DNA from 3 places in the Cerasibacillus sp. genome. Region 1 is predicted to be linked to each of the others. Evidence: riboswitches for the same ligand, from Rfam matches in the RefSeq annotation. Region 1 holds a riboswitch; each other region holds the start of a gene.
The links. Region 1 has a riboswitch for S-adenosylmethionine ahead of VIG73_RS00505 (methionine ABC transporter ATP-binding protein). Riboswitches for the same ligand answer to the same signal wherever they lie in the genome.
Positions count from the first base shown of each region.

Region 2: another riboswitch for S-adenosylmethionine. It lies ahead of metK (methionine adenosyltransferase); the one in region 1 lies ahead of VIG73_RS00505 (methionine ABC transporter ATP-binding protein).
Region 3: another riboswitch for S-adenosylmethionine. It lies ahead of VIG73_RS03150 (O-acetylhomoserine aminocarboxypropyltransferase/cysteine synthase family protein); the one in region 1 lies ahead of VIG73_RS00505 (methionine ABC transporter ATP-binding protein).

Region 1 covers NZ_DATBTY010000003.1:65,000-72,810, forward strand. Annotated here, with positions in the region: gene VIG73_RS00495 (CvfB family protein) at 1-694, opposite strand, end outside; gene VIG73_RS00500 (aldehyde dehydrogenase family protein) at 889-2,367, shown strand; SAM riboswitch class I at 2,509-2,618, shown strand; gene VIG73_RS00505 (methionine ABC transporter ATP-binding protein) at 2,714-3,748, shown strand; gene VIG73_RS00510 (methionine ABC transporter permease) at 3,729-4,391, shown strand; gene VIG73_RS00515 (MetQ/NlpA family ABC transporter substrate-binding protein) at 4,442-5,305, shown strand; gene VIG73_RS00520 (M20 family metallopeptidase) at 5,319-6,521, shown strand; gene VIG73_RS00525 (DUF4097 family beta strand repeat-containing protein) at 6,618-7,463, opposite strand; gene VIG73_RS00530 (HAAS signaling domain-containing protein) at 7,456-7,811, opposite strand, start outside.
Region 2 covers NZ_DATBTY010000073.1:265,029-272,839, forward strand. Annotated here, with positions in the region: gene ytkD (RNA deprotection pyrophosphohydrolase) at 1-181, shown strand, start outside; gene VIG73_RS13290 (ABC transporter permease) at 285-1,091, opposite strand; gene VIG73_RS13295 (ABC transporter ATP-binding protein) at 1,072-1,860, opposite strand; gene VIG73_RS13300 (ABC transporter substrate-binding protein) at 1,871-2,863, opposite strand; gene pckA (phosphoenolpyruvate carboxykinase (ATP)) at 3,077-4,663, opposite strand; SAM riboswitch class I at 4,851-4,957, shown strand; gene metK (methionine adenosyltransferase) at 5,071-6,267, shown strand; gene VIG73_RS13315 (gamma carbonic anhydrase family protein) at 6,344-6,877, opposite strand; gene VIG73_RS13320 (class I SAM-dependent methyltransferase) at 6,874-7,455, opposite strand; gene VIG73_RS13325 (hypothetical protein) at 7,591-7,811, shown strand, end outside.
Region 3 covers NZ_DATBTY010000018.1:62,934-70,744, forward strand. Annotated here, with positions in the region: gene VIG73_RS03130 (uracil-DNA glycosylase) at 162-833, shown strand; gene VIG73_RS03135 (nuclease-related domain-containing protein) at 1,169-2,116, shown strand; gene VIG73_RS03140 (peptide MFS transporter) at 2,679-4,172, shown strand; gene VIG73_RS03145 (DUF1269 domain-containing protein) at 4,304-4,870, shown strand; SAM riboswitch class I at 4,930-5,023, shown strand; SAM riboswitch class I at 5,122-5,239, shown strand; gene VIG73_RS03150 (O-acetylhomoserine aminocarboxypropyltransferase/cysteine synthase family protein) at 5,322-6,620, shown strand; gene VIG73_RS03155 (homoserine O-acetyltransferase/O-succinyltransferase family protein) at 6,635-7,474, shown strand; gene VIG73_RS03160 (cytochrome c oxidase assembly protein) at 7,564-7,811, opposite strand, start outside.

The DNA.
Region 1 (7,811 bases):
GATAAGTGAGAATCACCTCAGCATCATCATCAATCCGCTCATGCTTAAATGGCAAAAGTGATACATTAAGCGTACCATCTTCTTTCACTTCAATGACACGACCATTGACATACTCGCCTAATCGTGGTTCCCTTTCTCTTTCTGTATGATGGATAAATCCTCTGTAGCCTTGTTCTGTCAGCAACGCACTGCCTTCTTTACTCGTTAAATAAATATGACCATTGACTCGATCATTTAACTCTATATCATTTGCGGGTTCCCACTCACTTCTTAATTCTTCTTCGGATGCTGGAATCGCAAGCAGACGTCCTTTCTTATCCTGACCTAATGTTACATATAGCTTGTCACCAACAGTCGGCCACACCGCTTCAATGACTGGCAAATCGTCAACAGATACTAGAATTTCTTTTGAACTTCCGATATCAACGAATACACCAAGATTAGGAATAACTTCAACGACAGAAGCCCAACCATACGTGCCAATAACCATTTGTGGTAACTTCATTGATGCCATGAGCTGACCTCGTTTATCTGGGTAAACAAAGACGTCTATTTTGTCACCTATTGCTAACTCTTCCGTCACTTCTTGATCAACAAGAACGACCTCTGTCTCACCTTTTTGGAGTACATATCCAGTTTCAGCTTTTTGCGAAACAGTCATCATTTGTATTGTGCCAATTTGGATTGAATGCATCTTAAACCTTCTTTCTATGTTCACAGATTGATTACTTGTTACTTTATCTCTTTGAAAGTAACATATCCATGTCGCTTTTCCAAATTTTTATGCAAATGAATGTTCTTTTTTCCAAGTTCAATTACTTTACAGGGATACTACTATACGTATTATAATTATTGTGTAATTAAATTTAGCTATAAGGAGCGATTTCGATGACGGAACAACTTAGTCCAAGGCTTCAGGACTTTCTAAAAGGCGTTAAAAAGCTTTATATCAATGGAAAGTTCGTAGATTCTGTTTCAGGAAAGACATTTAAGTCATATAATCCAGCAACAGGGGACGAGATTGCTGAAGTGGCTGAAGCAGGTACAGAAGACGTTGATCTAGCGGTTAAGGCAGCAAGGGAAGCTTTCGACAACGGTCCCTGGTCAACGATGGGGACGGCCGAAAGAAGTCGCATTATTTATAAACTCGCTGACTTAATGGAAGAGCATAAACTTGAGCTCGCCCAACTAGAAACACTAGATAACGGAAAACCAATTCGCGAAACAATGAATGCGGATGTTCCTCTATCCATTGAACATTTCCGTTATTATGCAGGATGGGCGACTAAAATTGTCGGTCAAACCATTCCTGTACAAGGGAATTATTTTAACTATACTCGGCATGAGCCAGTTGGAGTTATTGGGTCTATTATTCCTTGGAACTTCCCACTAATGATGGCAGCATGGAAACTTGGTGCATCACTTGCTACAGGATGTACAGTTGTTATGAAACCGGCGATGAATACACCACTATCTGTCTTATATTTAGCAAAATTGGCAAGAGAAGCAGGCTTCCCTGATGGGGTCATTAATATTCTTCCTGGTAGTGGACGTTCTGTTGGACAAGCACTTGTTGATCATCCACAAGTGAATAAGATTGCCTTTACGGGATCAACACCTGTTGGTAAATCCATTATGAAATCAGCAGCAGACACAATGAAACGTGTCACACTGGAATTAGGTGGAAAATCACCAAATATTATTCTACCTGATGCTGATTTATCAAAAGCAATCCCTGGTGCTCTTCAAGGTATTATGTTCAACCAAGGACAAGTATGTAGTGCAGGAAGCCGTATTTTCATTCAAAAAGATATGTACGACAATGTCTTAGCTGAATTAGAAAACCATGCCAAACAAATTAAGCAAGGTAATGGTTTAGATAAAGAAACGACAATGGGACCATTAATTTCTGCACAACAACAAAAAACAGTCACAGACTATATTGAAAAAGGACTCCAAGAAGGAGCAGAGTTAGTAACTGGTGGGCATATCCCATTTGAAAATGGTTATTTCGTTGCACCAACAATTTTCGCTAACGTTGATAATAAAATGACGATAGCCCAAGAGGAAATATTTGGACCGGTTGTAGCTGCTATTCCTTTTGATAATATGGACGATTTAGTTGTTAAAGCGAATGACTCAGATTTCGGTTTAGCTGCAGGAATTTGGACAGAGAATTTACGCGATGCCCATTACCTAGCACACAACTTAAAGGCCGGGACAGTCTGGATTAACACATATACTGCTTTTGATGCTGCGGCACCATTTGGTGGATACAAACAATCTGGAATCGGACGTGAAATGGGTAGTTACGCTTTAGATAACTATACGGAAGTTAAATCTGTATGGGTGAATTTAGATAAATAAGTTTTAAGAGGAGGCTTTTCCTCCTCTTTTTATTTAATTGACTTGTCTCAATCATTTTATTTTACAAAAGACCTTGACTTTCTATTCTTTTCGGCTTAGACTAGCATATAAATCTTTTTATAAAATTAAATACTTGATCATTTCTTATCAAGAGAGATTGAGGGACAGGCCCGATGACATCTCGGCAGCAGATTCTATTTAAGAAAACTGTGCCAATTCCTGCAAATACGTTCGTATTTGAAAGATGAGAAGAATGATTCTTTTACTAGAATCCCTCTTTTCTTACTTGATAAGAAAAGGGGGATTTTTAATTAACAACATGAATGAACGTAAGGGGGACCTGTTGATGATTGAGTTTAGAAATGTATCTAAGACATTTACATCTGGTAAACGGAAAGTACATGCCGTAAACGATGTATCACTGACCGTTGAAGAAGGTGATATCTTCGGCATTATCGGATTCAGTGGAGCAGGAAAGAGTACGTTATTACGGCTCGTTAATATGTTAGAGCGTCCGTCTTCTGGATCTGTCCATATTCAAGGGGTTGATATTTCGAAGTTATCGCAAAGAGAATTACGACAACGCCGGCAAAATATCGGTATGATCTTTCAAAACTTTAATTTGTTCAATGCACGGACAGTTGCTGGGAATGTGGCTTATCCATTGAAGCTAGTGGGTACGCCAAAACAGGAGCGCGAAAAACGCGTGATGGAACTACTCCGTTTTGTCGGACTAGAAGATAAAGCGAAAGACTTTCCAGATCAATTATCAGGGGGACAAAAGCAGCGTGTCGGCATTGCACGTGCTCTCGCTAATTCACCGGATATACTCATTTGTGATGAGGCGACATCAGCACTTGATCCCGATACGACCGCTGACATTTTAAAATTATTAAAAAACGTTAACCGCGACCTTGGAATCACGATTTTACTCATTACACATGAAATGAACGTTATTCAGCAAATTTGTAATAAAGTAGCGGTGATGGAGAAGGGGGAAGTGATTGAAACAGGGGATGTGTTTGAGACCTTTACTAATCCGAAGCATCCTACGACAAAGCGCTTTGTTCAATCTGTACAACAAGATTTACCATCGAAACATATTTTAGAAAAATGGCAGTCAAATGGTGGAGAAACTCTATATCGAATAATTTTCAAAGGAGACATTACAAACGAACCGATTCTATCAACAGTTACAAGGAAACATGGTGTTGATTTCAATATTGTTTATGGATCTGTTCGAGAATTACAGGATAAATTATTCGGTAATTTATTGATTTCATTTACTGGAAATAAAGAAGCCATTAACCAAGTCTTACAAGAATTAGAAGAACTCGTTGACATCAAGGAGGTTACAAAAGATGAAAGTGGATTGGTCTAGTTTTTGGCCACAAATCGTTGAAGCAACTGGACAGACGATTACGATGGTCGTTATGACACTCATTTTTGGGTCAATTATTGGCATTACGGTTGGACTCTTACTATTTGTAACGAGGGAAAACAATATTTTAGAAAATAAGCTTGTTTTTCAAGTATTAAACATCATTATTAATATCATTCGCCCGATCCCGTTTATTATTTTCATTGTCGCGATTTCACAGTTAACACGGCTTGTTGTCGGGACGACGATTGGAACAGTGGCAGCAATTTTTCCAATGACGATTGTAGCTAGTTTTACGATTGCCAGAGTCGTAGAAAATAACCTCGTTAGTATTGACCCTGGCGTGATTGAAGCAGCACAAGCGATGGGGGCAAGTCCATTACGAATCATATTTACTGTGTTAATTCCAGAGGCATTAGGGCCACTCATTTTAGGGCTAACCTTTGTTTCTGTTGGTTTGATTGATTTCTCAGCAGTAGCAGGAACTGTCGGTGGCGGGGGACTAGGTCATATTGCCATGACTTATGGTTACCAACGATTTGACGGGACAGTCATGCTTGTTACTGTCTTAATCCTAATTGTCATGGTTCAGTTGGCCCAATGGATTGGAAACACTTTATCTAAACTTGTTATGCGACGTTAATTATCGGAAAACACACTAAAAAAACATAAAAACAAAGGGAGCGTATCAACATGAGAAAGTTTTTAGTCTTTTTATCAATGATTGCTGTATTATTTTTAGTAGCCTGCTCAGGAGATGACAATGCAGGGGATTCAGGAGACAAAGTGAAAGTGAAAATCGGGGTTAATGGTGCAGATGGTGAACTTTGGCCGATTTTAAAAGAAAAAGCAGCCAAAGAGAACATTGAAATTGAATTAATCGAATTTCAAGATTACACACTCCCGAACAATGCGTTAGCACAAGGGGATCTTGATATGAATGCTTTTCAACATATTGCATTTCTTGGGCAGTATGTCAAAGAAAGTGGCGAAGATATTGTACCCATCGGATCAACGATGTTAGCACCGATGGGATTATATTCCGAAAAAATCAAAGACGTGTCAGAGCTACAAAAAGGAGATAAAATCGCCATTCCAGATGATCCATCAAATCAAGCGCGGGCACTTCGTCTTCTTGAAGGAGCCGATTTAATTACATTAGCCGATGATTTCGGTATGTTTGGTGACCCGTCACAAGTCGTTGACAATCCATTAAACTTGGAGATTATTCCAATGACAGCCCAACAAACACCACGTGTCTTACCTGATGTCGCAGGCTCAATCATTAATAATGGAATAGCTGGTCAAGCTGGCTTCTCACCAAATGAGGATCCAATCTTAAAAGAAGAAGTAACAGATGATAGTACACATCCATATGTTAACGTGCTTGCTGTTCGTAGTGAAGATAAAAACAATGAAACCTATTTACGTCTCGTAGAATTATATCAAGATGCAGATGTTGAAGAAGCGATTAAAAAAGATACAAATGATGGGGCTTTCCTTGTCAAATTAACATCGGAACAATTGGAAAAAGTCTTTGAAGACATGAAAAAATAAGGGGGATTTATATATGAGTATTGTTCAAGGCCAAGTGGAAAAGATTATTGCATCTGTTGAAACACATAAAGATAAATATATTAAAACGAGTCAAGTAATCCATGCACGTCCTGAAATCGGTAATGAGGAATACTTTGCTTGTGAAACACATACGAAGCTTTTACAAGATGCTGGGTTTACTGTAACGATAGGGGTAGCTGGTCATGAAACAGCTTTTTATGCAGAGAAAGGAAGTGAAAAAGAGGGCCCGACAATTGCCTTTCTTGCTGAATATGATGCACTTCCAGGCATTGGACATGCTTGCGGTCATAATATTATTGGAACGACAAGTGTAGCTGCTGGGATTGCCTTAGCTGAAGTAGTTGAGAATACAGGAGGTAAAGTCGTTGTTCTCGGTACACCTGCTGAAGAAGGTGGTCCAAATGGCAGTGCGAAAGGAAGCTTTGTTAAGCATGGTTTTCTAAAAGACATCGATGCTGCATTAATGCTTCATCCAGCTGGAAAAACAGGTATTACCGGTGAATCATTAGCGGTTGATCCATTAGATTTCCATTTTTATGGAAAAGCCGCTCATGCATCTGGAGCACCGGAACAAGGTATTAATGCGCTTGATGCCGTCATTCAATTATTTAATGGGATTAATGCTTTACGTGAGCATTTACCATCTGATGTAAGAATACATGGGATTATTACACATGGTGGTGATGCCCCTAATATTGTTCCTGATTATGCATCAGCACGCTTTTTCATTCGTGCGGCAACTTGGAAGAAAACAGTAGAAGCCGCAAACAAAGTAAGAGCAATAGCGGATGGAGCAGCATTAGCAACTGGTGCAACAGTCAAAGTCGAACGTTTCCAAAATGAAGTGAAGGATTTTGTTTTAAATGACACCTTTGACAATGTATTAAAAGAAGAACTCGAAGCGCTTGGTGAAACGGTCGTTACCGAACGAGGAGAAGGCAAAGGTTCGACAGATGCTGGTAATATTAGTTATGAAGTCCCAACTGTTCATGGCTATATTAAAATTGGCCCCGACGATTTAATTGGTCACACCATAGAATTTCGTGAAGCAGCCAAATCAGAGCGTGGAAATGAAGCCCTTCTCGTTGGTGCCAAAGCATTAGCAAGAACTGGCCACCGCTTACTGACAGATCAACAGTTACTAGATGATATTAAGAATGAATTTAAACGGCGAATAGAAGAAAAAAATAAATAGAAAAAACATAAAAAGCTCTTCTGGATTTCCGGGAAGAGCTTTTTTAGTCTAATCATTCTATATTAATTCATTGAGTACATTAATTAAATGACCTATTTACTGTGTGATAGAAATTTTACCGTTTTTAGATATTAATTTAATGAGGTGCTCGCCCTTTCCAATGACAGTGTCCCAATTTTCTTCTCCAAATACAGTTACTTTTCCATTATCTGTTTTTAAATCGAGAATCGCATTGGTTGGTTTTTTATCTGTTTTAATCTCTATTTTTCCATTATCACTCGATAGGTTAATTGGATGATTCATTTCTTTTGTAACAAGATTTATTTTTCCGTTATATGACTTACCAATGATTTCACCTTCAATATATTTCATGTTAATCCGTCCGTTATCTGCTTCTGGCTTAATCATTTGTGCAGCGATATCTTCTAATTCAATTCGACCATTATTTGATTTTACAATTACCTCTTCACCTTCAATTTGACGTGCTTGAATCCTTCCATTATCCGAAAGCATTTCTATTTTTACACCTTTTATTTCCTTGACATGAATCCGTCCATTATTACTTTTTATACGTATTTGTTCGTATGTTTTTTGTGGGATGTGGACAGTGAGTATTGATTGTTTAGAAAAAATACCAAATGAAAAAAGTTTCTTTCCCCTTGATGTCAAATCTACTGATAACGTATGATTTAAGACACCCGTTTTTAAATCATACTTTTTATTATTTCCTTCTAATTCAATCTTAGGATACTCATCATCTGTTGCTTTGATAATCACTTTAGCATTATCTGTATAAATATCGACCGCTTCAAATTGGGAATCTTTTATTACTTTATCCTCTAATTTTTCTACCTCTTTAAACTGTGATTTTCCAGTGTATATGCTACCACCTATCCCAATAACGAGTAGGAGTAAAGCAATTAGCGATAATTTTTTAACCATGGTTTAGTCCTCCTTTCACAAACCTTACATTAAATTTTAAATAACGAACAAAACCAGACATAATCGCTTTTGTTACGTAATACATTCCTATTCCAACTAAAATGCCTACCCCACTAAACATGAATGAAAAGAAAAGGTCAAACCACTCAAATGTACCTGGATAAAAAATGGGATTAATTAAAACTAATAATGGCGAACCAACTGCACTAATACTTACAATCCAACCACTTATAACAAGCACTACGATCGTGACAAATGGTGCAAGTACGATGAGTAGATTAAAAAAGCTTAAGCCAATAACCGCCCAGATAGCACGTAGTATATTACTAGCAGATGCAGTCGTTTCAA
Region 2 (7,811 bases), on a different contig from region 1:
AAATGTGTATTTTGCAGAAATCAAAAAACTTGAGGAACAACCTACATACTTCGAAACATATGGACCTATATTATTAGAGGAATTACCCGAAAATATAAAAGAGGAGAAGAAATATAGTTTTATTATGAAAGACGATGTCTTAACATATTGTATGAAAAAAATAATAGAAACAACAACATGATTCGAGTCACTCTTTATCCTCAAGGAGTTGAATGGAACAGGCGGAGATGAGCTTTATTTTTCTCCGCCTGTTCCTATAGTAAGATATTCTTTATAAAGTAAAATTAATCATTTTTAATTAACTTTTTCTCTAGCTTTTCAACGATTTTATACATCACAGCGGCAAAGATGGCAATTAATATGAGGCTTGCCATAACAAGTGTAAAATCAAATACTTGAAATCCATACACGATTAAATACCCTAACCCTTCCTTAGATACAAGAAACTCTCCAACGATGACCCCCACCCAAGCTAAACCAACATTAACTTTTAATGTCGAAATCATAACAGGTAATGTAGCGGGAAAGATGGCTTCCTTAAAACAAATCCATCGTGTTGCTCTAAAGCTTTGTAACACTTTTAAATAATTAGGGTCCACTTCTTTAAAACCAGTATAAATGACAATCGTTGTGATAATAACAGAGACGATTGCCCCCATTGCAATGATAGATGTATATCCAGGTCCAAGAGCTACGATAATTATGGGTCCAAGCGCTACTTTAGGCATGGCATTTAAGATAACGAGATAAGGGTCAAGTATGTTTGCAAGGCGCGGAAGTAGCCAGAGACATGCAGCAATGAGAATACCGATAATGGTTCCGAGAATAAAGCCGAGAATCGTTTCAAACAAAGTCACTTGTGCGTGGACAACCATCGAACCATCTTTAAATTTCTCGATTAATAGTGTGACTATATGAGAAGGGGAGCTGAACAGTAATGGATCGATCCAATAGAAACGACTTGATATTTCCCACAATGCAAAAAAACTAATAAATATAATAAGCTGCCAAATGATAGTCCATTTTCGTTCTCGTGATAAATTCTTTTGATATGTCTTAAATAGTTTTAAATCACGTGCCTCCTCTTCCATTTTCATCACTCCCTCTGTTCAAAACTTCCCATATTTGATCAAAAAGTTGTTGGTAACTCGGTTGTCTCCTTACCAAAAATGGCATTTTTTCTCGTAAAACATCGGGTACATCGACTATTGTAGAAATTCGGCCTGGATTGGTATCCATTAAAATAATTCGATCGCTTAATGAAATGGCTTCACCAATATCATGAGTAACGAGTATCGCTGTTTTACGATACTGTTTTAATAATCGATAGACGAGATTTTCTAACTTTAATTTTGTTTGATAATCTAATGCTGAGAAAGGTTCATCGAGAAGTAAAATTTCCGGATTGGTCATTAATGTTCGAACAAGAGCAACACGCTGGCGCATGCCACCTGATAACTCATTTGGATAAGTGTCTTCAAGCTGAGGTAGGCCGACTTCATCGAGTAGTTTTAAAGCCTTATTTTTTGTGTCTTCTGACAGCATCTTACGCACTTTTAATCCAATCAAGACGTTGTCAATAATTGTTTTCCAAGGAAATAAATAATCTTGTTGGAGCATATAGCCTAATGCATGTTCTGATTGCTGAAGTGGTTTATTGTTCAAAAGCACTTTTCCTTTCGTTTGCTTTAGGATGCCGGCAATAATTGACAGAAGTGTTGATTTACCACAACCACTTGATCCTAAAATCGAAACAAACTCACCACGATTAATCGAAAGAGAAATATCATCCAATGCTTTTGTGTATGTCTTGGTTGTAAAATAAAGGTGTGAGACATGTTCTAATTTTAAAAATGCCATGCCATCCCTCCTACTCTTTCATCACTTCTTCGGCAATGTCTGTATTGACGAGTGCGTCATAGGGTGCATCATCTGGTAGTTCACTAGCAGCATCCATGATGGCTATTAAATTTTCCCATGTATCTTCTGCTAAAATAGGGTCTGTTGCAAATGAATTTTGGTTTTTATACCGTTCAATAGAAGTCGTTAAGATTTGTAAATCAACATCTTCAAAGTAGGGTTTAATGATATCAGCAATTTCTTCTGCTTCATGTGATTCAACCCATTTTTGTGCACGATATATCGCACGCGTGAATTGTTTAATGATTTCAGGATGTTCGTTTAAATAGCTTTGTTTCGCCATATAAACGGTATAAGGAACTTTTCCAGATTCTTCACCAAACGAGGCAATGACATGCCCTTTGCCTTCTTTTTCAAATACGCTTGCCGTTGGTTCAAAGAGCTGTACATACTCAGAATCTCCAGATACAAATGCACTTGGAATGTTTCCAAAATCAATGTTTTGTAATAATGTCAAATCATTATGAGGATCAATCTCATGCTTTTTTAAAACAAATTCACCGACCATTTGTGGCATGCCGCCTTTACGTTGACCTAAAAATGATTCACCTTTCAGATCTTCCCATGAAAAATGAGGTTTCGGACTTTTTGCGACTAAAAAGGTGCCATCTGTTTGCGTTAACTGAGCGAAGTTAACAGCATGGTCTTTTGGGTTTTGTGCGTATACATAAATAGATGTTTCCGAACCGACAAGAGCAATATCGGCCCCACCCGAAAGAAGCGTTGTCATTGTTTTATCGCCACCCCATGTCGTTTGTAATTGAATATCTAGTCCTTCATCTGAAAAAAATCCTTTTTCGATTGCCACATATTGTGGAGCATAAAAGAGTGAACGGGTGACTTCTGCGAGGTTAAGCTTCGTAAGCGCTTGATCATTTGATTGGCACGAAGAAAGTACAGTTAAAAAGAAAAGTGGCACAGCTATCATAAAAAAATGTCTCATTTTTATTATCCTTTCTAACAAGATATGTCACAAAACAGTTTATGCATGGAAAAAAGATGTGTGAACGCCTAGAAAGATATTTTTTGACAAAGGGATTGTTGATAAGTCATTACACAAATAAAAAAGAGCTCCCCAAAAGCCAAAAAGACTTTTTGGGCAGCTCTTTTCATATTTCATATTATAGTAAAATCCTCTTGGGATGAGGAAGCATAATTAATTAGGGCGATATATTGGACCAGCTTCTACAATATCATCACTTACATGGGCGAATTTTTGGAAGTTCTCATGGAATTTAACGGCTAGTTCTTTTGCAGTTTGATCATAAGCATCCTTATCTTCCCATGTGTTACGCGGGATGAGTACTTCGTCTGGAACGTTCATGATTGTTGTTGGAATGTCTAAGCCGAAAATGTCATCTTTAACTGTATCGACATCGTTCAGTTCACCTTTTAATGCAGCGTGAACCATTGCACGTGTATAGCTAAGATTCATTCGTTTTCCAACACCATATTTTCCACCAGTCCATCCTGTATTAACAAGGAATACTTTTGCTTGATGTTTATCAATTTTATCTCCAAGCATTTTTGCATATGTTACTGGAGCTAGTGGTAAGAATGGCTCTCCAAAGCAAGCTGAAAATGTTGCTTCTGGTTCAGTAATTCCTCTTTCAGTACCAGCTAATTTACTTGTGTAACCACTTAAGAAGTGATACATGGCTTGTTCTTTTGTTAAGCGACTGATTGGCGGTAGAACACCTGAAGCGTCAGCTGTTAAGAAAATAATTGTTTTTGGGTGACCTGCCATACTTGGTTTAGCAATGTTTTCTATATGTTCAATCGGGTATGCGACTCGCGTATTTTCGGTAAATGTAGTATCATCATAATCAGGTTCACGTGTTTCTTTATCAACTACGACGTTTTCTAACACAGATCCATAACGAATGGCATTATAGATCTCTGGCTCTTTTTCTTCGGATAGGTTGATACATTTTGCGTAGCAACCACCTTCGATATTGAAAACACCGTCTGGACTCCAACCGTGTTCATCATCACCGATTAATTGACGGTCTTTGTCAGCAGAAAGGGTTGTTTTTCCAGTCCCAGATAAACCGAAAAATAGAGCAACATCACCATCTTTACCGACATTTGCTGAACAGTGCATTGATAGAACGTCTTTCTGTGGGAGTAAGAAGTTCATCACTGAAAAAATGGACTTTTTAATTTCACCAGCATATTCAGTTCCACCGATTAACACAATACGATGTTTAAATGAAACCAATACAAATGCTTCTGAGTGAGTGCCGTCTACTTCAGGGTCTGCTTTAAATGATGGTGCAGAAATAACGGTGAACTCAGGTTCATGTGTTTTTAATTCCTCTGTTGTTGGACGAATAAATAGTTGTTTAGCAAAAAGATTTTGCCATGCGTACTCATTATATACTTTAATAGGTAATTGATATGATTTATCAGCACCTGCAAATCCATTGAGTGCAAATACTTCATCTTGTTTTTCTAAATAGTTAACGACTTTTTCCAATAGATTTAGAAATGTTGTTTCTTCAATTGGTTTGTTAACTTTGCCCCATTCAACAAGGTTGTCTGAAACGTCATCTTTCACGATGAATTTATCTTTTGGTGAACGCCCTGTATATTTACCAGTTGTTGCTTGAACTGCTCCAGTTGAAGTGAGAATACCTTCTTTGCGCGATACGATCTTTTCAACTAATTTTGGAGTAGAAAGATTATCCTGTAAATTAGGGAGATCTGAAAGACTTCGAATTGATTCTTGCACAATGCTCACGTTTAATTACCTGCCTTTTTATTAATTTAAGTTCATTTTTATTTAAATTATTATTCAACCTGAATAATAGTATAGCACATTTGAATCAATAGTCCATACTAATTAAAAGGATTATTTAAACTTTATATTAAATGTTAAAAAAGTTGACATAAACAAGGTGTTTCGCTACTATATTTTTGAACGGATACTCTTATTCAGAGTCGGTGGAGGGACAGGCCCTATGAAACCCAGCAACCATCACATAGTGAAAAGGTGCTAACCTGATGCAAGGGCATTGACCTTGAACAATAAGAGCGAAAGGCCACGTTATCCTTTCCTCACTATAAGGAAAGGATTTTCTTATTTATAGTGATATTTTGCGAGAATTGGAGTTCCGTACCATTTATATAAAGGGAGAATAAATCTCAATGAAGAAAAACCGTCGATTATTTACGTCAGAATCCGTAACAGAAGGCCATCCTGATAAAATTAGTGATCAAATATCAGATGCAATTTTAGATGAAATTCTGAAAAAAGATCCCAACGCAAGAGTAGCCTGTGAAACGATTGTTACGACTGGCATGGTTCTCGTTGCAGGGGAAATTACGACAGAGACATATGTCGATATTCCACAAGTTGTCAGACGTACCATTCGTGAAATTGGTTATACACGTGCTAAATATGGATTTGACGCTGACACATGTGCTGTTTTAACAGCGATTGATGAACAATCTCCTGACATTGCAAGTGGAGTTGATGAATCTTTAGAAGTTCGTGAAGGACAAGATTCAGACCGAAATTTAGATTTAATCGGAGCGGGAGACCAAGGTTTAATGTTTGGGTATGCATGTGATGAAACGGAAGAACTTATGCCTTTACCTATTTCGTTAGCTCATCAATTGGCAAAGCGTTTATCTGATGTACGTAAAGAAAAAATTGTTGATTATTTACGTCCAGATGGAAAAACCCAAGTTACGATTGAGTATGATGAAAATGACCAACCTATTCGAGTAGATACAATCGTTATATCTACTCAACATCATGAAGCAGTCACAAGAGAACAAATAGAACGTGATTTACATGAGCATGTTATTCGACCGATTGTTCCTGAACATTTACTAGATGAACAAACGAAATATTTTATCAACCCGACTGGTCGATTTGTTATTGGTGGTCCACAAGGAGATGCTGGCTTAACCGGAAGAAAAATCATTGTTGACACTTACGGTGGCTATGCGCGACACGGTGGAGGAGCATTTAGTGGAAAAGATGCAACTAAAGTAGACCGTTCAGCTTCTTATGCAGCGAGATATGTTGCTAAAAATATTGTTGCGGCTGGGCTTGCTAAATCATGTGAGGTTCAAATTGCTTATGCAATTGGTGTGGCAGAACCTGTATCTATTTCTGTTAATACATTTGGTACGGGAGAGGTCAGTGAAGAGAAACTCGTTGAAGCTGTTCGTGAAATATTTGATTTACGTCCCGCTGGCATCATCCAAATGCTTGACTTACAACGCCCGATTTTTAAAGATACAGCTGCATATGGTCATTTTGGCAGAACAGATGTCCAATTCCCTTGGGAGAAGATAGATAGGATAGAAGAACTGAAATCTTTTGTTATGTAGTATAAATATCACTGAATGATAATGAAACATATAAAAGGGCGGGTCGTGTAAAAGTGATCCGCCTTTTTTGTAAGAATCATATATTATTTTCTTTTGCTAAATTAGTGGACTCGCGATAGTACTTTCCTTTCTCTACATAAGATTCTCGAATACGTTTCATCTCCTCCAAATCTTTGTCAGTTAATTTCCGAATCACTTTAGCAGGACTTCCAAATGCCAACGTATATGGAGGAATCTTTTTACCAGGAGGAACGAGACTACCTGCACCTATAAAAGCATTCTCCCCGATTTCAGCTCCATCCAAAATAATAGATCCCATTCCGATAAGTGCATTTTTTCGAACAATACCGGAATGTAAGGTAACTTGATGCCCGATAGTGACATCATCTTCTACAATAACTGGAAGATTGGGACTCTGATGAATCATCGTTAAATCTTGGACGCTGACTCGTTTACCGATTTTCGTCGATGCGACATCACCGCGAATGACTGTTTTAAACCAAATGGTAGATTCTTCACCTATTTCAACATCACCGATAATCACTGCGTCTTTAGCAACAAAAGAACTGTCATGAATTTTTGGCTTATGATTTTTATATGAATGTATCATCTGTTTCTATCTCCTTTCTTTTGAATCGCAATAATAAATGGTGGTTTATTTTTTTGATTAATAAATCCATATTTTAGAACATGAACATCTTTTTGGTCGAGTTTCGTGACATAGTTTAGAAGCCCTTCTTTCTCTAACTCTCCGCCATCATGTCCGTGATAAACGACTAAAACGATAATACCTCCAGGTCGAATGAATTGTAATAGTGATTGTATGGCTGCTATTGTCGATTCTTTTTTTGTTATGATTTGTTTATTACTTCGGGGGAGGTACCCAAGATTAAATATGGCTCCACCTAAATTTTCACGTTTGTCTTCATCTATGTATTGCTCGAAATTGGCATGACTATCTTTAATAAGTGTTACATTTTGCCGTGAATGTTTTTCAAGTAATTGTCTCGTATTATTAATCGCTAATTCTTGTATATCAAAGGCAATAACTCGACCCGATTCACCAACTAATCGACTTAGATACAATGTATCATGGCCATTTCCGCAAGTTGCATCAATAACAGTTTCCCCTTCATCAATTACTTGCTCCATTAAAAAATGTGAAAAGTCAATAACTCCCATAACCATTTTTTGTACCCCTTTATTATGCATTTCTATATGTTAGTGTAGCATGTCTAAATAAAAACAAAAAACATTTGCGTTGTTTGGTATAATTAGTGTACTATTAAGCTGGTACACTTAAATGTAAAGGAGTTGATGTTTTTGAAATTAGCTTTGCTTTATAGAGAATGGCATATGTTAAAATGGTTTATTCTAATTGGCAGCATGATGATTATCCTCTTATATGGATTTAGCATGGATTCGTTATTATCGTTTGATGGTAGAGAATTATTAACTTTTGGCCTTATAATGCCTCCGCTCATCGTCTTATTTAGCTTGAATTTAGAAGCAAACCAATTAGCTGTTTTTTTACATCATCCTCA
Region 3 (7,811 bases), on a different contig from region 1:
GTATTTTAGTTTAGGTTTCACATGGCTTCGTTAAATATTTTGACCGATCCATTGACGCCGCTTTAGTAGTAATTTAGTTGACGCTTCACTTTACTTGTACGATTTTGTCACATACCATAACATATTAATAGCTATAAAAATGACATTTAAGGATGAATAAAATGACAGAGATTTTGAAAAATGACTGGGCACCTCGGCTAAAAAAGGAATTTTCCAAATCATATTATTTAAGACTACGAGAATTTTTGAAAAAAGAATACCAAACAGAGACCATTTATCCGAATATGTACGATATTTTTAACGCCTTACATTATACACCTTTCAGTGATGTGAAAGTCGTCATTCTCGGACAAGATCCATATCATGGACCAAACCAAGCACACGGGCTTAGTTTTTCCGTGCAACCAGGTGTGAAGCGCCCACCATCTCTAATAAATATTTTCAAAGAATTAGAAAATGACCTTGGCTTTCAGTCACCGAATCACGGCAATCTTGTTAAGTGGGCCAAACAGGGCGTGCTTCTTTTGAATACCGTATTAACAGTTCGTAGTGGTCAAGCCCATTCTCACCGTGGACAGGGTTGGGAAAACTTTACAGACCAAGTTATAAAAACATTAAATGAAAAGGAAAAGCCGATTGTTTATATCCTTTGGGGCAGAGCTGCTCAAAACAAGCAAGCTTTAATCGATTTGGACAAACATTTTGTATTAACGGCACCACATCCGAGTCCCCTTTCAGCACACCGTGGTTTTTTTGGAAGTCGTCCATTTTCAAAAACAAACACACTCCTAAAGCAAACCGGACAAGAAGAAATTGATTGGGGTATTGAGTGAGGGAGATTTGGCATCTCTCTCCCTCCCAAAAGAAAGACTACACTACCTCTTTCTAACGCTTTTTGCGAAGTAAGGAGCATACTTTTTTCCCCCACTCAATCTAAAAAATGGTGCGCACTCTTCCCCTAGCAAACTTGATTCCACTTTCTTTTTAGCTTAAAATCTATATAAGGTTCACTAAATTTAGATAGCCTTTTTACTAGACTGAACCTTGTCGCACTTACGCTCTACAAATATTTTTCTGTGGACGAATAACCACTACCCCGGTCGTTTCCCTGCCACTTTGAGCTGTTTTCCCCTATCTATAGGACTTTAATAATACCAGCAAAATAAAAATGAATAGAAAGGTTGATATTATGAAAGACGTTCAGCAAAAAATAGTCATGCCAAAAGATTTACAAAAAAGGCGTATTCTATTCGCTCGCATGAACCTTTCAAAAAAAGAGAAACAACATTATATTCGACTATTAAAAGGATATGAAGGAGAAAAACAATTCTATCACTTGATAAAAAACAACCTCACAACCAACTCTATTTTTCTCCACAATCTTCTACTCCAAAGTAACAACTCCCTTTTTCAAGTTGATCACACACTCATTCATGCTCATACCATTTTTTCATTCGAAGTAAAAAACTATGAAGGTGAATTTTATATTGATAATGGAAATTGGTTTGTCAAATCAACTAAGCAAGAAATTCGAAATCCGCTCAATCAATTAAATAAGAGCGATTACTTACTACGCCAGCTCGTCAAAAATCTCGGTCACAATATACCCGTAAAATCATATCTCGTTTTTATTAACCGAGACTTTACTCTATATCAACTTCCACCTAACCTACCTATCCTACTTCGAAGCCAATTAAATCGATTCATCCAATTCCTGAACAAATCACACGTCCCGCTCAAACAAGAGCATCATCGGTTAGCTCAGGATTTAAAGGAGATTCAAATAACTGATACTTTCTTTGAAAACCTGCCAGACTATGACTTCAAACAACTACGAAAAGGCATCACCTGCCCGGAGTGCTGTATGTTTTTATCGAGGGAGAGACAAAGCTTTTTATTATGTGATAACTGCGGATATACTGAGACATTAGAAAAAGGGATATTGCGCAACGTGTATGAGTTCCATCTACTATTTCCAGGTATGAAAATAACAACCAATGTCATTTATGAGTGGTGTCATATATTTCGGTCACCTACAACCATTAGAAAAGTACTATCAAAGCATTTTATCTTCATTCATAATGGGCCTTACTCTTATTACGACATAAGGCCATAACATTAATTATTTTGCTGTTCTTATCTGGTGATCTACTCTTCATGTCTTTCTATTTTTAACAGAGGCCGTATGGAGTGGAACACTCTACTCTGCATTGATTGATATCTTTAACAGTATCCGCGCGGAGTGGAACACTCTACTCTCCATCGATTGATATCTTTAACAGAGGCCGTGCGGAGTGGAACACTCTACTCCGCATCGATTGATATCTTTAACAGAGGCCGTGCGGAGTGGAACGCTTTACTCCGCATCGATTGATATCTTTGACAGAGGCCGTGCGGAGTGGAACGCTCTAATCTCCATCGATTGATATCTTTAACAGGGTTCGTACAGAGTAGAAAACATTCCATCACCACCAACCACTCACTTAATAAAAACCCGTTAAGGTATAACGGCAATCACTCATTCCAACCCAAGAATCCTACAAAAATACGCATTTTACTGACAAAAATTTCATTTGCTATTTGAATTTTAATGTATTATATTTAAAAGGTAACAAAAACGGCATTCGTCTGACTATTCAAAACAAATGGGGCGGATTTACGAAAGGGGTTTACAGTTAATGAGTAAAATAGATCGAGAAGCCATCGTAAATAGTGTTCCGCAAAAAGGCTTTTTTGGCCATCCAAAAGGATTATTTACGCTATTTTTTACAGAGTTCTGGGAACGCTTCTCATACTATGGTATGCGCGCATTATTGCTCTACTATATGTACAGTGAAGTTGTAAATGGTGGTCTCGGCATGGAAGAAGGAACAGCTAAATCAATTATGGCTGTTTATGGATCATTAGTGTATATGTCTGGGATTATAGGTGGGTGGATAGCAGACCGCTTACTCGGCACACAGCGCTCGATTTTCTATGGTGGAATTCTAATCATGGCGGGACATATTGTACTAGCTTTACCGGCAGGTGTAACCGCTTTATTTATATCCATGTTCCTGATTATTATTGGGACAGGGCTTTTAAAACCAAACGTATCAAGTATTGTTGGTGACATGTACCATCCAGAAGATAATCGTCGTGACGCAGGTTTTAGTATTTTTTATATGGGAATCAACATGGGTGCATTCATTGCGCCATTTATCGTCGGAACGTTGGGACAAAAATATAATTACCACCTCGGTTTCGGAATGGCAGCAATTGGTATGTTATTAGGGCTTATAGTTTTTGTAGTTACAAAAAAGAAAAACTTAGCTCTTGCTGGAACTCAAGTACCGAACCCATTACAGCCAGATGAAAAGGCTAGAGTGATTAAAAGAATTGTAATCGGACTCTTAATTATTGTCGGATTAGGTTTTGCAACAATCCCTACGAACATATTAACCATTAATCGTTTCACTATTTTAATTAGTCTTTTAGGGATTATTATTCCAACTGCATACTTCATCCTCATGTATCGCAGTGAAAAAACAACGAGTGTGGAAAAATCACGACTACTTGCTTATATTCCACTATTTATTACATCTGTCTTGTTCTGGGCAATCTATGAACAAGGAGCGATTATTTTAGCAGAATATGCTGATAAACGAACACAGTTAGAGATTTTTGGTATCCAATTACATTCGTCATGGTTCCAATCTCTCAGCCCACTATTTGTTATTACGTTGGCACCGATATTCGCCACTTTATGGATTAAATTAGGTGAACGTCAACCATCAACAACACGCAAATTTTCATTTGGTCTATTCTTTGCTGGGCTATCATTTATAATCATGATTGTGCCAGCTTTCATGTATGGAACAGAGGCACTTGTCCATCCTATCTGGTTAACATTAAGTTTTCTATTAGCTGTTATTGGGGAACTCTGTTTATCACCAGTTGGATTATCAGCAACAACAAAACTAGCACCAGCAGCTTTCTCTGCCCAAACAATGAGTCTCTGGTTTTTATCAAACGCTGCAGCACAAGCGCTTAACGCTCAGCTCGTAAAACTATATACGCCTGAAACTGAAGTCTTTTACTTCGGATTAATTGGTGGAACGGCTGTAGCACTCAGTTTCCTATTATTTATAGTAGCTCCGAAAATTCAAAAATATATGATTGGTGTTAAATAAAATTCGTCACACAACCCTAATCTGAGACATACAGATTAGGGTTTTTTATGTATAAACTGATTTAGCAAATATTCTCTTTTTCCATTCTTCTATGATAAGATGAGAGTGAATAAAAGAATTGAGGTGATCGTGTGGGTAAGCGTGTTTTCATCATGACATTTGAAGAAGACAGTAAATCATATCAAGCATTTTCAGAGCTTAAACAATTACATGTTGCAAAAAAAGTTCAAATCGAACAGATGGCAGTCATAACGAATAGTGTTGAAGAAAAACTGCAAATAAAAGATTTCATGGATATGACCGGACCAGATAAAACATCTCGTGGTAGTCTAATCGGTTTATTGATTGGTATTTTAGGAGGACCAATTGGCATGTTATTAGGATGGGTATCTGGTACAATGATTGGTGCTTCAGGTGATGCCCGTGAAGTACGAGATGCGATGTCAGTCTTTGATCAAACGCTATCAATGATCTCTCCGGGGAAAACTGGACTAATGGTCATTGCAACTGCTGAAAGTCGTGATACATTACAAGACTTAGCCTATGATGAATTAGAAGGTGGCAGACTATTACAACTTGACTTAGAACTTGTTAAAGAAGAAATTGAACGTGCAAGACAAACAGAACGTGAACTGCAACAAGAAGCCAAAAAGCGTTGGTTCGATAAAGACAAAGCAAAACGAAACGACGAACAATAAAAAAATACCCTTGACATTTATCTGAATTATGACTACAATGTCATATAACCTTATAAATAAACTTATCAAGAGTGGTGGAGGGACAGGCCCGATGAAACCCAGCAACCTCATATGAAGGTGCTAATTCCTGCAGCAAGAGCTGAAAGATAAGAGATGATACTCCTCTTTCAGTTATTAGCGAAAGAGGTTTTTTGTTTTAGTCATAGAAAAATCTTTAAGCCATAGGATTTAAATAAAAATTAAATAACAAACTCTTATCGAGAGAGGTGGAGGGATTAGGCCCTGTGAAACCTCGGCAACCTTCAGAGTAATCTTCTGAAACGGTGCTAAATCCTACTCTTGGGGAGCTCCCAATGAGAAAGATGAGAGGGAAGAGTAATTTATTATAAACTCCCCTTTCGTCTATACGATGAAAGGGGTTTTTATATATCAAAAATAAGGGGAGAAACAAATGAGTAACAAAACATTAAAGTTCGACACATTACAAGTTCATGCTGGTCAGGAGGTTGACCCGACAACAGGGTCACGGGCTGTACCCATCTATCAAACAACATCTTATGTTTTTAACAGCGTCGAGCATGGAGCAAATTTATTTTCACTAAAAGAAGAAGGTAATATTTATACGCGCATCATGAACCCGACAACCGATGTATTTGAAAAACGAATTGCCGCCTTGGAAGGTGGAATCGGTGCACTTGCCCTTGCATCTGGGGCAGCCGCAATAACAAATGCGATTATTAATATCGCAGGTACAGGTGACAACATTGTTTCAGCAGGCACATTATATGGTGGAACGTACAATCTTTTTTCGACCACCCTACCTAAGCTCGGTATTACGACAACCTTTGTCAATCCAGATGACCCAGAAAATTTTAAGTGTGCAATTACCGATAAGACAAAGGCCTTATTTTTGGAAACAATTGGGAATCCAGGCATTAATCTTGTTGATATTGAAAAAGTAGCTGACATCGCCCATGCACACGATATACCATTAATCATCGATAACACCTTTGGCACGCCATATCTCATCCGTCCAATCGAGTACGGAGCTGATATAGTCATTCACTCAGCGACGAAGTTTATCGGTGGTCACGGAACATCGATTGGTGGTGTGATTGTCGATGGTGGGAATTTTAACTGGCTTGATAACGAGAAATTTCCTGAATTTAATGAACCAGACTCGAGCTACCATGGCATGACATATGCCAAAGATGTTGGTACAGCCGCCTTTATTACGAAAGCACGTGTACAACTATTAAGGGATACGGGTGCTACTTTAAGCCCATTTCATTCATTTTTATTTTTACAAGGGTTAGAAACTCTTTCCTTACGCGTGGAAAAACATGTCGCTAATACGAAGAAAATTGTCCAATTTTTAAATGAACATCCACTCGTTTCATGGGTGAACTATCCAAATCTAAAAGGAAACAAATATTATGATTTAGCCCAAACCTATTTTCCAAACGGAGCTGGATCAATCTTTACATTCGGAATTAAAGGTGGCGTTAAAGAAGGCAGCCGCTTTATCGAAGTCTTACAATTATTTTCTCATCTAGCAAATGTTGCGGATGCGAAATCACTTGTCATTCATCCAGCAAGCACGACACATGCCCAATTAAGTGAAGAGCAACAGCGACAAGCCGGTGTGACACCTGATATGATTCGCCTGTCCATCGGTCTTGAGGACGCAGACGATTTATTACAAGATATTGACCAAGCACTTAAAATAGCAGTTCAAGCAAATGAATGAAAATGAGGTGATTGGTGGTGTTATATGTTAACCGACATTTGCGCTCGATTAAACGATTAAAGCAACAAGGGATTTGCATTAAAGATAATAATCAACATTCCAACCGAACAATTCGCTTATTAATTGTTAATTTAATGCCGAAAAAAATAGATACGGAGTTTCAATTTCTTTCGCTTATTGGGAGCTTGCCACTTGATGTAACGGTTGACTTTTTACACATGAAAAGCCATAAGCCAAAAAATTCCGATAGCGCATATTTGGCCAAAGCATATAAAACATTCCACGATATTCAGGAATTAACCTATGACCGTGTCATTATTACTGGTGCACCACTTGAATTTATACCTTTTTCAGAGATACATTATTGGGAAGAGCTAACAAAAATATTTTCTTATACACATCAACATGCTGCTTCCACCCTGTATATCTGTTGGGCAGCAGTCGCTGGTTTGTATTACCATCACGATTTAAAGAAGTTGACGACAGTTAGGAAAATATTTGGCATCTTCCCACATACAATCTGTGAAAAACACGACTTACTAAATGGATTAAATAACGGTTTCTTGATGCCCCATTCACGCTATGTCTACCTAAATGAAGCTGAAATAAATCAAGTGGCACAGCTTGAGATACTTATCAAATCAAAAGAAGCAGGCATCACACTCGTCAAATCGAAAGATAACCGACATATTTATTTAACAGCACATCCCGAATATGAAAAAGATACATTACAAAAAGAATATGAACGTGATCAAAAGCACGGGATACGAGTTCAACCACCAAAAAATGATAATCTGACAGCTCCATGGCTTGAACATGCTAAGAAGTTTTTTGAAAACTGGTTGAACTTGTAGGCTAATATAGAAAACACAGAGCTAGTTTATATGTAGTAGCTCTGTGTTTTTATTGATCGCATCCTTTCTATGGAGAATAAAATAATAAATTATTTCGTACTGAGACGGTATGTTACGGTTAATGCGACCTTGTGTAACCCCAACATCAATAATCCCGCCAACACTTGATCGTATTTTGTATTAAAAGGAGGTGGCAATAATGGTGGAATATAACCATTAGGTGGGATACAAAGATGCGTCGTCAATTGTGAAAAAAATGGATTAGGTACACTGCCTAGCCAGCCACTTGCAATAAAAAACAAACAAGCGGGCATAATAAATATGCCGCTTTTCATCG